Regions from separate parts of the Siphonobacter sp. genome, predicted to be linked through region 2. Evidence: riboswitches for the same ligand, from Rfam matches in the RefSeq annotation. Region 2 holds a riboswitch; each other region holds the start of a gene.
The links. A riboswitch is a leader RNA that binds a small molecule or an ion and turns the genes downstream of it on or off. The one in region 2 is predicted to bind cobalamin.

Region 1 (3,333 bases), on a different contig from region 2:
ACAAAACTAGCTACATTCACTTTCGAAAAGATAGCTGTTACCTGTGGGTAAGTAGTTACCTTAGAGTAAGTACGTATGAACCGTAACCAAGCATGAAAAGCACCGAACCCGCTTGCCAGTATGAATTGAAAGTAGCCAAAGATGCCATGGAAGTCATTCAGGGCAAATGGCGGATTCCCATTATCATTTCCCTGACGTATGGCAACAAACGCTTCGGTGAAATCCAGCGGGATATTCCAGAAATCTCCCCAAAAATGCTTTCGCAGGAATTAAAGGCACTGGAAGAAAATCAGCTCATTACCCGTACGCTGTACGACAGTATGCCCATCACGGTAGAATATGCCCTGACGCCCCTGGGCCTATCGATGAAAGACCTGTTAGTCGAATTACGCAACTGGGGGAAGCATTTCAGAAAAGAGATTGTGGGGAAATAGAAAGCGTTACCTTCCCTTCTATACTGAATCGTCTCCACTAATCAATGGAGTCAGCAATGGGATTGAATAGACGTAAACAGTAGCGAAATGGGAAGGACTGTAAGCATATACATCCAGTCGCTCGTCGGATAGAAACTAGATGTATTCCTATTGATGTTACTCTTTTGCCGTGTCTGTCTAAACCGTAGTTAATCGGGCTAAACCTGAGTAAGGTTGAACAAGGACATTAGGTAATGTTATCTCTTCCTGCTTTAATCTATCAATTTTAGCCTACCTTCGCGGCCTCATTCAAGTTCTTTACTTCTTATTCCACGGAAAAAGGTTCTGTCGAAAGACAGATTAATAGGGAATCGTGTGTAAATCACGAGCTGTCGTGCAACTGTAAGTTCTACGCCATTTGCGGTTGACCGTTTGCCGTTTTCAATTATTCAAACATTGACAACGGCAAACTGTAAATTGTAAACGGCACACGTTTCAGACAAATGAGCCACTGTATCATTCGGTATGGGAAGGCGTCTGAAATGGAACAAGTCAGGAGACCTGCCTTTTTCTTAGCTGATCATGCTTTCACGGTTTAGAGCGTTATCAAGGGGAGCTTTGCTTTGTTGTATGGGCACCACTGTGCCGATATGCGTACGCCCGTGCGTAAGCTTTCCTGATTTCTTCTGTATCTCTGTCTCATCATTAGCTAGAACGCAAGCGAAGAACTTTTAACCTTTTTAGTTAAAAGTTATGCTCCCCATTTCTACTTCACGATTAAGTAGCAAAGTCCTTTTTACCACCTGGGTACTGCTCTGCGGTGTACTCTTAGAGGCCTTTCCACAACACAAAAACGGCTCGCTGGAAGGGCGGATTGAAACGGAAACCCAGGAACCCATCCCCGGTATTTCCATTCGTCTGGAGCCCATGGGTCTGGGAGTGATCACCCAGGCCGACGGCAGCTTCAAACTGCAGGCGATTCCGGCGGGAGCGTATACCCTCACGCTGAGCGGCATCGGGTATGAAGTGCGTCAGGTTCAGGTACAGGTCAAAGCCGGCGAAACCCTGCCCCTGCACTATCAGCTTAACCAGAAAACCCACGAGCTTTCGGTCGTGACGGTAACTAGTCAGCGAAACCGTTCCTTTTCGGCGATTAACAAGATCGATGTTCCGCTGCGGGATCTGCCTTTGTCTACCAGCTCGGTCAGTTCAAAAACCATCGAGCAACGCGGTATCGATGATTTGGGGGAGGCCATGAAAAATACCACGGGCGTTCGTTCCAACAACACCTACGGCGGTTTTCAGCACTTCACCATTCGCGGGTTCAGCAATTTCGTGGTACTGATGGATGGCGTTCGGGATGAGCGACATAACATTTCCACGAGTGCCCCCAACACGAATATAGCCAACGTCGAACGCATCGAACTACTAAAAGGCCCGGCCTCCGTTCTGTTTGGGCACTCGGCTTTGGGCGGTATCATCAACATCGTACGGAAGCAGCCTACGGCCGATTTCAAGGCTAATTTTTCCGCGGCTTACGGGAGTTTCAATACCCGCCGGATGCGGGCAGGTGCGGGTGGTTCGATCAACCCGAAGCTTCGGTACCGGATGGATTTCGGGGTGTCGAATACCGACGGTTTCCGTCAGGCGGGTGTCTCTACTAACAATGCCTACGTGGCCCTGGAATACACGCCCACCCGCAAGGATTACTTCTATTTGTCGGTGGGAGCCAATAAAGATGTGTACCGCACGGATTCGGGTATCCCCGTTTTGGCGGGGGGCGTGCTGGTTCCCGGCATGGATCTAACGACGCGTTACAACGACCCCGCTGATTTTTTAAAGCATACGCGAACGGATGTTCAGTTTCGTTACGTGCGGGAGCTTATGGCCAACCTGAAACTTTCCAATCAACTCTCGTATTCGGACGATAACATCGATTATTTTTCAACGGAAGAACTGACGCTCAATACCCGGCGGGATTCCATTACCCGCTCGTTTCCCTACTACTTCAATCACCTCACCAAGCCCTTACAAAATCAGCTGGAGCTGACCTACGACCTCAACACCGCTAAGGTTTCGCAAAAGATTTTGCTGGGGTATTCGCTTAGCGTACTGAATCGTAAGACGTATAACGGGACCATTTTTGGCCCCGGCAAAGGAGCAACCATTCCCGTACAAAATCCCATAGAAAACCAAGGGTATATTGACTACTACGATACCTTCTACCGGGCTACGGATGAAACGGTACACGGCATTTACTTCCAGGATTTTATCCGGTTTTCCGAGAAAATTAAAGCATTGGTAGGATTGCGTTACGATGTATTCAAAGGTGAATATTACACCGATCAGGTGGATAAAGACCGCCGGGTAACCAGCTACGGAGCCAAATCAACCATAGCCCGGAATGCCCTGACCTATCGGCTGGGCCTAGTCTATCAGCCCATTGCACCTTTATCCGTTTACGCCTCGTACTCAACGTACTTCAAACCCTCCCGCCGGGTAGCTCCAAACGGGGAGACGTTCGATCCCGAAACGGGTTATCAGGCCGAAGTGGGCTCCCGACTGGAACTGTCATCAAAATTTGCCGCTTCGGCTTCGGTGTACTACATGCGAAAAGACAATCAGGTGGAAAGTCTGCCCGGTGGCGTTTTTAAACGTGTGGGTTCGGCAGAATCGAAAGGCTTTGAAGTGGAAGCTCAGGGGAATCCCGTCGCGGGCCTGGATCTGACGGCGGGTTATACCTTTACCGAAGCCCAATATTTACCCTACGCTAGTGCGGAGATAAACCCCGTGGCGGGTAAAACGGCGGTGCTGGCTCCGAAGCATCTGGTAAATGCCTGGATAAACTACACGGTTCAGCAAAAAAACTTGAAAGGGCTGAATGCCGGGGTAGGCTTCAACTATCAAAGCGAAGCCTTCG
Region 2 (3,333 bases):
CTAATTTCTTCAAGGACGCTTTACGACATCAGGCCTGCGTTTGATGCTCCTATGCAATTACCCTTACTGATATACTCTATTAATTCTAGTTTTTTATAAAAAAATACAAAAAACCATTATCGTAAGGTAAGACAAGGCTTATCCGGTTGGAATAGGAACGGCACAGATCTATGGTTTGCTGATTCGTATGACTTATCCGATTACTGCCTAGGATTGCCAAACCCACTTTTAGCAGCTGGTTGGTCTGACCATCAGAATTGGTATTTTTGTGGGTCAAACTTTAGGCAATGCAGCGAATCATCATCTCAGGAGGACCCGGAGCCGGTAAGAGTACCTTACTTGAAGCATTACAGGACCGGGGGTATCCTACTTCGGCCGAAGTATCGCGACTCCTGATTCAGGAACAGGTACAGCGGGGTTCCAAGCGGGTTCCCTGGAACGATCTGAGCGGTTTTGCCGGGCTGGCTTTGGAACGAATGCAGAGAGCCTATCAACAAGCTCAGGAACCGCTGACGTTTTTCGACCGGGGCATTCCTGATATTCTGGCGTATCTACGGGTGGGCAACATTCCGGTTCCACCGGAATGGATACAGGTGGCCCATCAATACCCTTACGCTCCCTGGATGCTGATGGCTCCGCCCTGGAAAGAAATTTACGTCAACGACGCCGAACGCTGGCAGACCTTTGCCGAAGCCACACGGCTGTACGAAACTCTATCGGAGGTGTATCAGTCGCTGGGCTATCAGCTGATCGTACTTCCCCAGGTTTCTGTGGCTGAACGCGTGGCTTTTGTGGAAAGTATACTGGAACAAGGATTGCTGCCTGCTTTCACGCCGGAGTCCGGTTTTTGTCAATCAGGCAAGCTTCGTGTTAGTGACCCGACAATTTCTTCGTAGTTTTGCGGCCCCATCCAGGTAACCGTCGTGAGGCGACGGTTTGAAAAGGGAATCCGGTGCAATTCCGGAACAGTCTCCGCTGCTGTAAGTTCTGCAAGAGTTTTGAGTGTTGCGTTTAGCGTTCTGAGTTGTTGAGAATACTCCAAACACTAAACTCAAAACACTAAACTCCCAACATTTCCTAACAAGATACGCCACTGTACCCCTTGGGTATGGGAAGGGGTTGGGAAGGGAACGAGTCAGAAGACCTGCCTGAGTGGTTAACCCCCGACAGCTTTCGGAAGAAAAGCTCGTACGAATCATGATGCATCCTTTGTTTACTTTTCCGCAGAAATGTATGCGGCAATGGGCTCCACTGTTGGTAGTGGCAGCATTCACGCTGGGCTTACTGAGCCAGTGTAGTTCCACCTCTTCCGTTGCCGAACAGGGCGAAGCGGCCGTTAAACACGACTACTTTCCCGAGAAAGTCCAGATCAAACACGCCAAAGGTTTTCGGATTACCTACCGCTCGCATTACAAAGTGGTACAGATTATGAGTCCCTTTGAAAAGAGCACGGATACGGCGACCTATGTTCTCCTGCAACGCGGTACGCCCCGTCCGAAAGGGTACGAGAATAGTCAGCTCATTGAGATTCCCCTGCGTTCGCTGGTGGCAATGTCGTCCATGCATATTGGACTGGTTAGTTTTCTCGACGCCGAAGCTATTCTGGTAGGACTGGGCGATCTCAAGTACGTATCTTCCGAAAAAGTCATTTCCCGTATCAACGAAAAGAAAATTACGCAGGTGGGCAAAGATCAGACGCTCAACGAAGAAACGCTGGTCGCCATGCACCCCGATCTGGTGATGGCCGTGGGGCAACCCAATGCCCGCATGGATCGCTACCAGACGCTCAATGCCGCCGGAGTACCTGTTCTGATCAACTCCGAGTGGGTCGAAACAACACCACTGGGCCGGGCCGAATGGGTGAAGCTGCTGGCAGCCTTGCTCAACCAGGAAGAACGGGTGAATCAGCGATTTGCCGCCGTGGAAAAGGAATACAACCGCCTCAAAGCCCTGACCCGTTCGGTCAAAACACGGCCTAGTATCATTACTGGTACCAGCTACAAGGATTCCTGGTTCGTACCCAATGGCAACAGTTACATGGCTCAGTTTTTCCGCGATGCCGGAACTACTTACCACTGGAATGCCACCCGGGCCACGGGCAGTTTGCCGCTTAACTTCGAAGCCGTGTATCCTATTGGCCTACAAGCCGATTACTGGCTAAATGTAGGCATCAGCGGACGGGACACGAAAAAAGACATCCTGGCCCGCGATGTACGCTACGGGGATTTCAAAGCTTTCAAAACCGGCCAGTTGTATAACTACAGCAAGCGAACCAACGCCCGGGGATCAAACGATTACTGGGAATCGGGGGCCGTTCATCCGGAGCGGGTACTGGGCGATCTAATCAAAATTCTGCATCCCGAACTCCTGCCCGATTACGAACTGTATTACTACAAACAACTCCAATGACACCACGCCTGCGACTCGTGCTGGGTTTACTCCTGGCAGCAACGGTAGTTGGTTTTCTGGTGAACCTTACCCTGGGTTCCGTAGCCATTCCGCTTGGGGAAGTGGTACGTATCGTACTTCACCACGAATCCGAACAGACGGCCTGGCTATTTATCGTTGAAAAAATTCGTATTCCCAAGGCATGTACCGCCGTGCTGGTGGGCTGGGGATTATCCGTGAGTGGGCTGCAAATGCAAACGCTTTTTCGCAATCCGCTGGCTGGCCCCTCCGAGCTGGGCATTACTGCGGGAGCGGGTCTGGGCGTGGCGGCGGTGATGCTGGGCAGTGGAAGCGTTACCAGTCTGTACGCCATTCGGCAACTGGGGCTTTCCGGGAGCTGGCTGATTGTAGGGATGGCTTCGCTGGGTTCCGCCCTGGTACTGGGACTAGTCCTGCTCATTGCCGGACGACTTCGTGACCATGTAGTTCTGTTGCTGGTGGGGGTAATGGTCGGCACGATCACCTTTTCCGTCATTAGTATCTGGCAGTATTTCAGTCAGCCCGAACAGATTCAGGAATATTTACTCTGGACCTTTGGCTCACTGGGTAGCGTACTCGGATCACACCTGTACGTGCTCGCGGGCGTGGTCATGCTGGGGCTGGTACTGGCCTTCGCCTCTTCCAAAGCACTAAATGCTTTACTGCTGGGAGAAGCCTATGCCCGCAGTATGGGACTGACCGTTCGGCGGGCCCGTACCCTGATTATTGCCAGTACAAGTCTGCTTACGGGCAGTATCACCGCATTTTGCGGTCCAATTGGGTTCATTGGAATTGCCGTGCCGCACCTGACCCGTTCGTTGCTGGGCACCTCCAATCACCGCATTCTCATTCCGGCCAATGGCCTAATTGGCAGTCTGTTGATGTTAGGTTGCGACAGCATTGCCC
Region 3 (3,333 bases), on a different contig from region 2:
CAGCTGACTACGAAATCATTCAAAGAAGTGTTTGCTCTCGCCAAAAAATTTAAACTGGCGGAGTAAGGAAAGAATAAACGATAAAGAGCCGATCCTGTAGGGTCGGCTCTTTATCGTTTGGGCATTTTGTCAGGAAATTAATCCAGAGCCGCTACCCCGGGAAGCGTTTTACCTTCCATGTATTCGAGCAGGGCTCCACCACCCGTCGATACGTAGCTTACGCGGTCACCGTAACCGGCATTGTTTACCGCAGAGGCGGAATCACCACCACCGATGAGTGAGAAGGCTCCGTTTTCTTCCGTTGCCGTCACTACGTACTCCGCAATGGCGTTGGTACCTACAGCAAAATTCGGGAATTCGAATACACCCATCGGACCATTCCAGAGAATCGTTTTCGAATTCAGGATGGCTTCTTTGAATACTACGATCGACTGGTGTCCAATGTCCAGACCTTCCCAGCCCTCGGGAATCTGACCCGAAGGAACCGTCGTTTTGGTGGCGTCGTTGGAAAACTTATCGGCAATCACCGTATCCAGCGGCATCAGTAGATTGACTCCTTTTTCTTTCGCTTTTTCGATCAGCTCCAGAGCCAGCTCCATTTTGTCGTCTTCGTGGATGGAATTTCCGATTTGTCCACCCAACGCTTTCGTGAAGGTGTAGGTCATCCCACCACCCAGAATCAGCGTATCCACTTTATCCAGCAGGCGTTCGATCACCAGAATTTTGTCGGAGATTTTCGCTCCACCCATGATGGCCGTGTACGGACGCTCTACGTTATCCAGAATACGCTGAGCGTTGTCTAGCTCAGCCTGCATCACGTAACCGCTTACTTTGTCAGTAAAGAACTGACCGATTACCGCCGTTGAAGCGTGTGCCCGGTGAGCCGTACCAAAAGCATCGTTTACCCAAACATCACCCAGGCGAGACAGTTTCTCGGCGAAAGCCACGTCTCCTTTTTCTTCTTCTTTGTAGAAACGAAGGTTTTCCAGCAGTAGGATTTCACCGGGCTGCAAGTTAGCGGCCTGATCTACAGCCTGCTGACCAATGGCGTCATCGGCAAATTTTACCGGACGGTTGAAAATCAGCGACAGGGCATTAACCAGGTGTTTGAGCGAATATTTTTCGGTATGACCGTCTTTCGGACGACCCAGGTGCGACATCAGGATTACCGAACCACCGTCGTTCAGAATTTTCTGAATCGTGGGGATGGTAGCTTTGATGCGGGTATCGTCAGTAATTTCATAGCGGTCATTCAAAGGGACATTGAAATCTACGCGGACAAGTGCCTTTTTTCCGGCGAAATTGTACTGGTTCAGCGTCTTCATCAGATAGAATCAGAAGTTTAAATGAGTAATGGTAAGACCACGCGGTAACAAAGTTCTGAAGCGTTAGTCAAGAACGGAACAAATTTAGAAATTCGGCCAAACTTCCCTAAACCTGACGAGTTTTTAAGCGAAACCTCTTAAAATTTTGCTAAAAAGATATACGCTGCAGGAATGAGTAGGTGGAGTAACGTCTTTTCTAAAAAAGATTCTGCTTCCGTATTTAAAAAAACTATGCTCTATATTTGCGGCGTTCTTTGTAATGCCCGTCAATCGGATGGTTGGTTTCGTGGGGAGGTCTTCGCTCCCTAAGGAATGAAAAAGGAATCGTGTGTGAATCACGAGCAGACGTGCTACTGTAAGTACCCGTTTCGCCGCAGCGGAACACGTGCTACCCAAATTTCCCATTGTTCCGCGAGGAATGAGAAGGGGGGCCAGCATGGTACAAGCCAGGAGACTTGCCAACTTTCTCAATGGTCATGCCTTCACGACTAAGGCCTGATGCACGCATTGATTTTACAAATGTTGTAGGCGTTTCTTCGCCCGGTTCTGATGCTCAGAGCGGGTTCGAAAACGTGTATTCTTTTTTCTGACGTTCAGCGACGAACGTGAGCCGGAGATCGTATGCCTACGCATTCGTAACAATTCACCTTTTTTGGCGGGTTGGGTGTTTCAGAGGCGTTTTTTAAACCCTTTTTTAACACAAACAACATGGTTACGCACAACCTGGGCTACCCCCGTGTGGGCAGCAAACGCGAACTGAAATGGGCCAGCGAACAATTCTGGGCCGGAAAAATCTCCAAAGACGAACTCCTCTGGGCCGGACGGCAGGTCCGTCGGCAAAACTGGCAAACGCAACAGGAAGCCGGTATCCAGTGGATTCCTTCCAACGACTTTTCGTATTACGATCAGGTACTGGATACGGCCCTGATGGTAGGGGCGGTACCCGAACGATACCAGTCGCTGATTGACGGCAAGAGTAATCGCGAACTGGAAATCTACTTCGCCATGGCCCGGGGTATTCAACAGAATGGGCTGGACATCAAAGCCATGGAGATGACGAAATGGTTTGATACCAATTACCACTTCATCGTACCGGAGTTTCTGAAAAATCAGCAGTTTAAGCGGTATTCCGATAAAGTCATTCACGACTTTGAAGATGCCAAGCAAATGGGTATTCTGACGAAGCCCGTGTTGCTCGGCCCCGTATCGTTTCTGTTACTGGGCAAAGAAAAAGAAGCGGGTTTCCATCGCATTGATCTGCTCGAACGCCTGCTGCCCGTGTACGCCGACGTACTACGCGAACTGGCTACCCGAGGTACGACCTGGGTACAGCTCGACGAGCCCTGCCTGACGCTGGACTTATCCGAAAATGAGCAAATCGCTTTTCAGCAGGCCTACGAATACCTAGCTCGGGCAGTACCTCAGCTATCCTTGCTGGTGGCCACGTATTTTGAAAGCATACAGCCCAACCTGGCCCTGACCCTACAATTGCCCGTAGCGGCTTTGCACGTGGATTTGGTACGCGGCAACGAACAACTGGAAGTCATCTTGGCCGATACCAGTTTTGTCGCTTCGCAACGAATCCTTTCGCTAGGCGTAGTAGACGGACGAAACGTCTGGAAAAATGACTTCACGCAATCGCTGACCCTGATTCAGCGAGCGGTGGAGGTACTGGGAAAAGATCGCGTCTGGATTGCTCCGTCCTGCTCCCTGCTGCACGTACCGTATGATCTGGATTCGGAGAAAAACGAAGCGGTACTGACGCCCGAAATTAAAAACTGGATGGCCTTTGCCAAGCAGAAACTCGGTGAAGTAGTAACGCTGGGACGTCTGGCCAAGGGAGAAGCTCAGGCATTACTGCTGGAAAATCAGGCGGCTCTGGAAAGTCGCCGGACGAGTTCGCTGATTCACAAATCTCCCGTTAAAACGCGGGTACAGGCCGTACAATCGGACGATTTTGAGCGGGATAGTGCCTTTGCTATTCGTCAACAAATTCAGGGAGAAAGCC
Region 4 (3,333 bases), on a different contig from region 2:
AGCGAAATACGTAGCATTAGCGTAGAAACCACCTTTTTCGAAGGATACCCCTACTTCCTGACTCCAGCTGCTTTCATTCTTCACATCGGGATTACCGCTCGTCACCGCAATTTTTCCGGTCGTCGTACGAGCTTCGGAGTACCCGGCTACGTTGTAGGCATCCGGCGTAACAAAGGCTCGTCCTACACTGGCTTTGATCCGTACACTTGGCAGAATCTCGTACCCGGCGGCTAAACCCGGACTCAGAAACGGATTCGTTTTTTTACCCGGCTGGTAGGTAGTCAACAAGGGTGTTGCTTGTACATCAAAGGTAATCTGATCAAACCGTAAACCGGGTTGAAGCGTCAATTTGCCCCATTTCAAATTGGCCTGGGCGTAAAAGGCCGAAGAAATCAACGCATAATTCGGCTGCGTAGGTGCCCGTTCCGTCGTTAAGTCTGACCAGCGACGGCCTTTGGTCGAAGCCTTCAGGTAATCGTAGCCAAAGACCAATGAATGTTGTCCCAGCGTCCAGACGTCCTTGAGCTGTACGCCCGTCCAGGCGTTGGCGGTACGATTGGAACGGTACGGAACTACGGGTTTGCCCGAAGCATTGAGGGTATAATTCGTGTTCGATTCTTCCGCCGTGAATACTTTCAGACTCGGCTGATGGACCCCCAGATTTCCCGATATAGCGACTTCACCCGAGGCCCGCTCGACGTCTTTACTGCTGGATTCCGTAATACCGTAAGCAATATCGCCGGGCGACTGTACATTCCGGGCCTGAAAGGTTTCGCCGCGAACGTCCAGCCGCCATTTCGAACTCAGCTGGTAGCCCAGTCGCAAGGCTCCGGTATAGTAACTGAGTTGCGTATACGGTCGGGTTTGCCCATCGCCAGTACGGTCATCGACCTCCGCATCCGGTTGGTTGGCGTAATGTTTGACCGCATTGCGAAAATCGAAGGCATTGCGTAGCCAGTTGTTCTTCCCGATTTTATAATCATTGGCCCGCTGAAAGTAGGCAAATGACAAATCGTAATCCAGTTGCTTGGTGAGATTGCCACCCGTTTGCAGACCGGCTTGCAGAGTTTTGAAACTACCGTACTCCACGTACGCGGAGCCCTGGGGCGTTCCTTGCGATCGGCGGGTGATGACGTTGATCACGCCGCCCATCGCCTGCGATCCGTACAGAGCCGAAGCGGGACCTTTCAGTACCTCAATGCGTTCGACGCTATTGAGTGAGATGGTCGAAAGATTAGTAGCTCCCGCCGGGCGGCCATTAATGAGTAACAGCGTGCGTTGATTCAATCCCGAAAACTGGGGCCGAAAGCCGCGAATCCCGATACCCGAAGAAAGGTTCGGATACTGAATGACGTGTACGCCAGCGGTTTTCTTGGCAATATCCGTCAAATCGTTGGCAGGCGTTAAAGCGATGTCCTGACGGGCAATCACGCGTAAACTGCGGGGCACCTCGGCTAAGATAGCCTCCGAGCGGGTTGCCGTCACCACGATGGGTCTCAAAGCGTATACTGAATCCGCTGGTGTTTGAGCGTAAGCCAGTCCAGGCAATAAAAGCATACTAGCCCAAAGGGCTTTTTTCTGGGGGGAAGAAAACATCGAAAATGAATAAAGGGTAAACGAATACTGAAGCAATAGTCTAGAATGAGTCAACTAGCGTGAGAACACCTACGGCGATCGAAAAGACACCAATGAGGTAATTCATCCAGCGAAGCACGCGTTCCGTTCGCTGGGCTACTTTTTGTAGTGAAAAGGCAAAAACGCACCCGTAAATGGTCATAGCCAGCAGAATACTCAGGCTTTGAATGATGATGATCCAAACGGCGGTGGAAGCGTCTTTGGCCGCCAGCGTAAGGGCAACCGTACAGGCCCCTCCGGTACCCGCCAGTCCGTGAATCATCCCCACGCCAAAAGAGCGGTTTAGCGGCGTAGCTGCCGCGTTGGATGCGTCCGTTGGGCGTACCGGGTCATTTTTGAAGTTACGACGAATGGCGACAATACCCAGATAAATCATCAATGGTCCTACCACGTATTCAACCCAGGAAGCAACTTCCAGAGATAGCTGGGATTTAAGTAGTAAGATCAGGCAGGCAAAGAGAATGAGCGAAAAAGCGTGCCCTAACGCCCAGTGCGAAGATCGCCAGGCTACCCGCCACAGCTGACCTTTCTTTTTTTCACTGGTCAGGACGGAAACAGCCGCCAGGTGATCGGGTTCGAAGGAGTGCTGAATGCCCAGTACGAACGAATCGAGGAGTAAAGGATGAATCATGTAGTTTTCCCGGATGAATTCTATTGCTTACGGGAAAACAAAGCCAGAGGATGACGCAAGCGTCTCCTCACCGATTAGGCTAGCCTCCTGCTTTTCTTCCCGAAAGCACGTTGGTATGGTTTCAATGGCAGGTCTTCTGGCTCGTTCCTTTCTCAACCCCTTCCCATGCCTGAAGGCACAGTGGTTTGTATCGTTGAGAAATTTTTAGAGTTTTCCGTTTGCTGTCTTCTGTTTTCAGTAAAATCAACTGTAGACAGAAAACTGTAAATGGAAAACTAAAAGAACTTACAGCAGCGGGTACTGCTCCGGAATTGCACCGGATTCCCTTTTAAGCCCAATGAATAATCCACTGGACACCGATTGAGCCGCGAAAGTACGACAATTTGCAGGATTCAAAGAGCTAAGCCTATTTTTTCAGCTCAATATTTCTTCAGGATTATGGACTCATCCGTTTCAGACGAACCGGAACCGTCGTTGTGTAGCGATGGTCATTGCTACTGGAGAAGGCATTTCCACTTTCGGTGATATACCGGAACGTAAGCGTCAGATTCAGAGCATCGGACTCCCAAGTACCCCCTTCTTCAGCGGTCATTAGGTTAAAATTATTACGTAGCCGGGTATTTTCATCCTGAAATAAAAAAGTGATACGGTTTAGAGCCTGTTGTTGGGAACTACGGACGACTCCTTCAATTCTGTACTGCTCCTGACCTAACCGACTCTTTACTCGGGCGACTCCTGTAAAGCTTTGCTCATTTTTACCCCGGCGTTTCCGATTCAGCCAATCTACTTCCGGTTTAAAAATTTCCAGTTCGAGTGTTTTGGGGATACCATCGGGGTCTTTAAAGGGCCCAAACCAGTGGCCCACTAATGAGGGTGTCACTGAGGCGTAATCCCAGGGCTGTTGCCAGCGATGATAGACGTACTGAATGCCGTATACAATCCCCAGCAGAAGAATTAATCCACCCCATAAACGAAACGCTCTCATGGTTTTCTGCATCAAAAGGTACCTTTACTATCTTCTCAAACAAGGTAACAGAAAAGTTTCAAACTGGGAAGCAAACGCGTTG

Region 1: linked by a shared signal. The riboswitch ahead of ACOJTG_RS16725 (TonB-dependent siderophore receptor) and the one ahead of ACOJTG_RS15670 (ABC transporter substrate-binding protein) in region 2 are both predicted to bind cobalamin.
Region 3: linked by a shared signal. The riboswitch ahead of metE (5-methyltetrahydropteroyltriglutamate--homocysteine S-methyltransferase) and the one ahead of ACOJTG_RS15670 (ABC transporter substrate-binding protein) in region 2 are both predicted to bind cobalamin.
Region 4: linked by a shared signal. The riboswitch ahead of ACOJTG_RS10735 (cytochrome c biogenesis protein CcdA) and the one ahead of ACOJTG_RS15670 (ABC transporter substrate-binding protein) in region 2 are both predicted to bind cobalamin.

Annotation. Positions count from the first base shown of each region.
Region 1 is NZ_JBMDWJ010000269.1:601-3,933, forward strand. Features, by position in the region: gene ACOJTG_RS16720 (winged helix-turn-helix transcriptional regulator) at 93-434, shown strand; cobalamin riboswitch at 737-997, shown strand; gene ACOJTG_RS16725 (TonB-dependent siderophore receptor) at 1,167-3,333, shown strand, end outside.
Region 2 is NZ_JBMDWJ010000253.1:10,147-13,479, reverse strand. Features, by position in the region: gene ACOJTG_RS15675 (AAA family ATPase) at 288-896, shown strand; cobalamin riboswitch at 896-1,167, shown strand; gene ACOJTG_RS15670 (ABC transporter substrate-binding protein) at 1,198-2,409, shown strand; gene ACOJTG_RS15665 (iron chelate uptake ABC transporter family permease subunit) at 2,406-3,333, shown strand, end outside.
Region 3 is NZ_JBMDWJ010000211.1:1,368-4,700, forward strand. Features, by position in the region: gene ACOJTG_RS12960 (PolC-type DNA polymerase III) at 1-66, shown strand, start outside; gene ACOJTG_RS12965 (phosphoglycerate kinase) at 138-1,325, opposite strand; cobalamin riboswitch at 1,588-1,803, shown strand; gene metE (5-methyltetrahydropteroyltriglutamate--homocysteine S-methyltransferase) at 2,034-3,333, shown strand, end outside.
Region 4 is NZ_JBMDWJ010000182.1:2,913-6,245, forward strand. Features, by position in the region: gene ACOJTG_RS10730 (TonB-dependent receptor) at 1-1,557, opposite strand, end outside; gene ACOJTG_RS10735 (cytochrome c biogenesis protein CcdA) at 1,637-2,266, opposite strand; cobalamin riboswitch at 2,375-2,642, opposite strand; gene ACOJTG_RS10740 (hypothetical protein) at 2,703-3,251, opposite strand.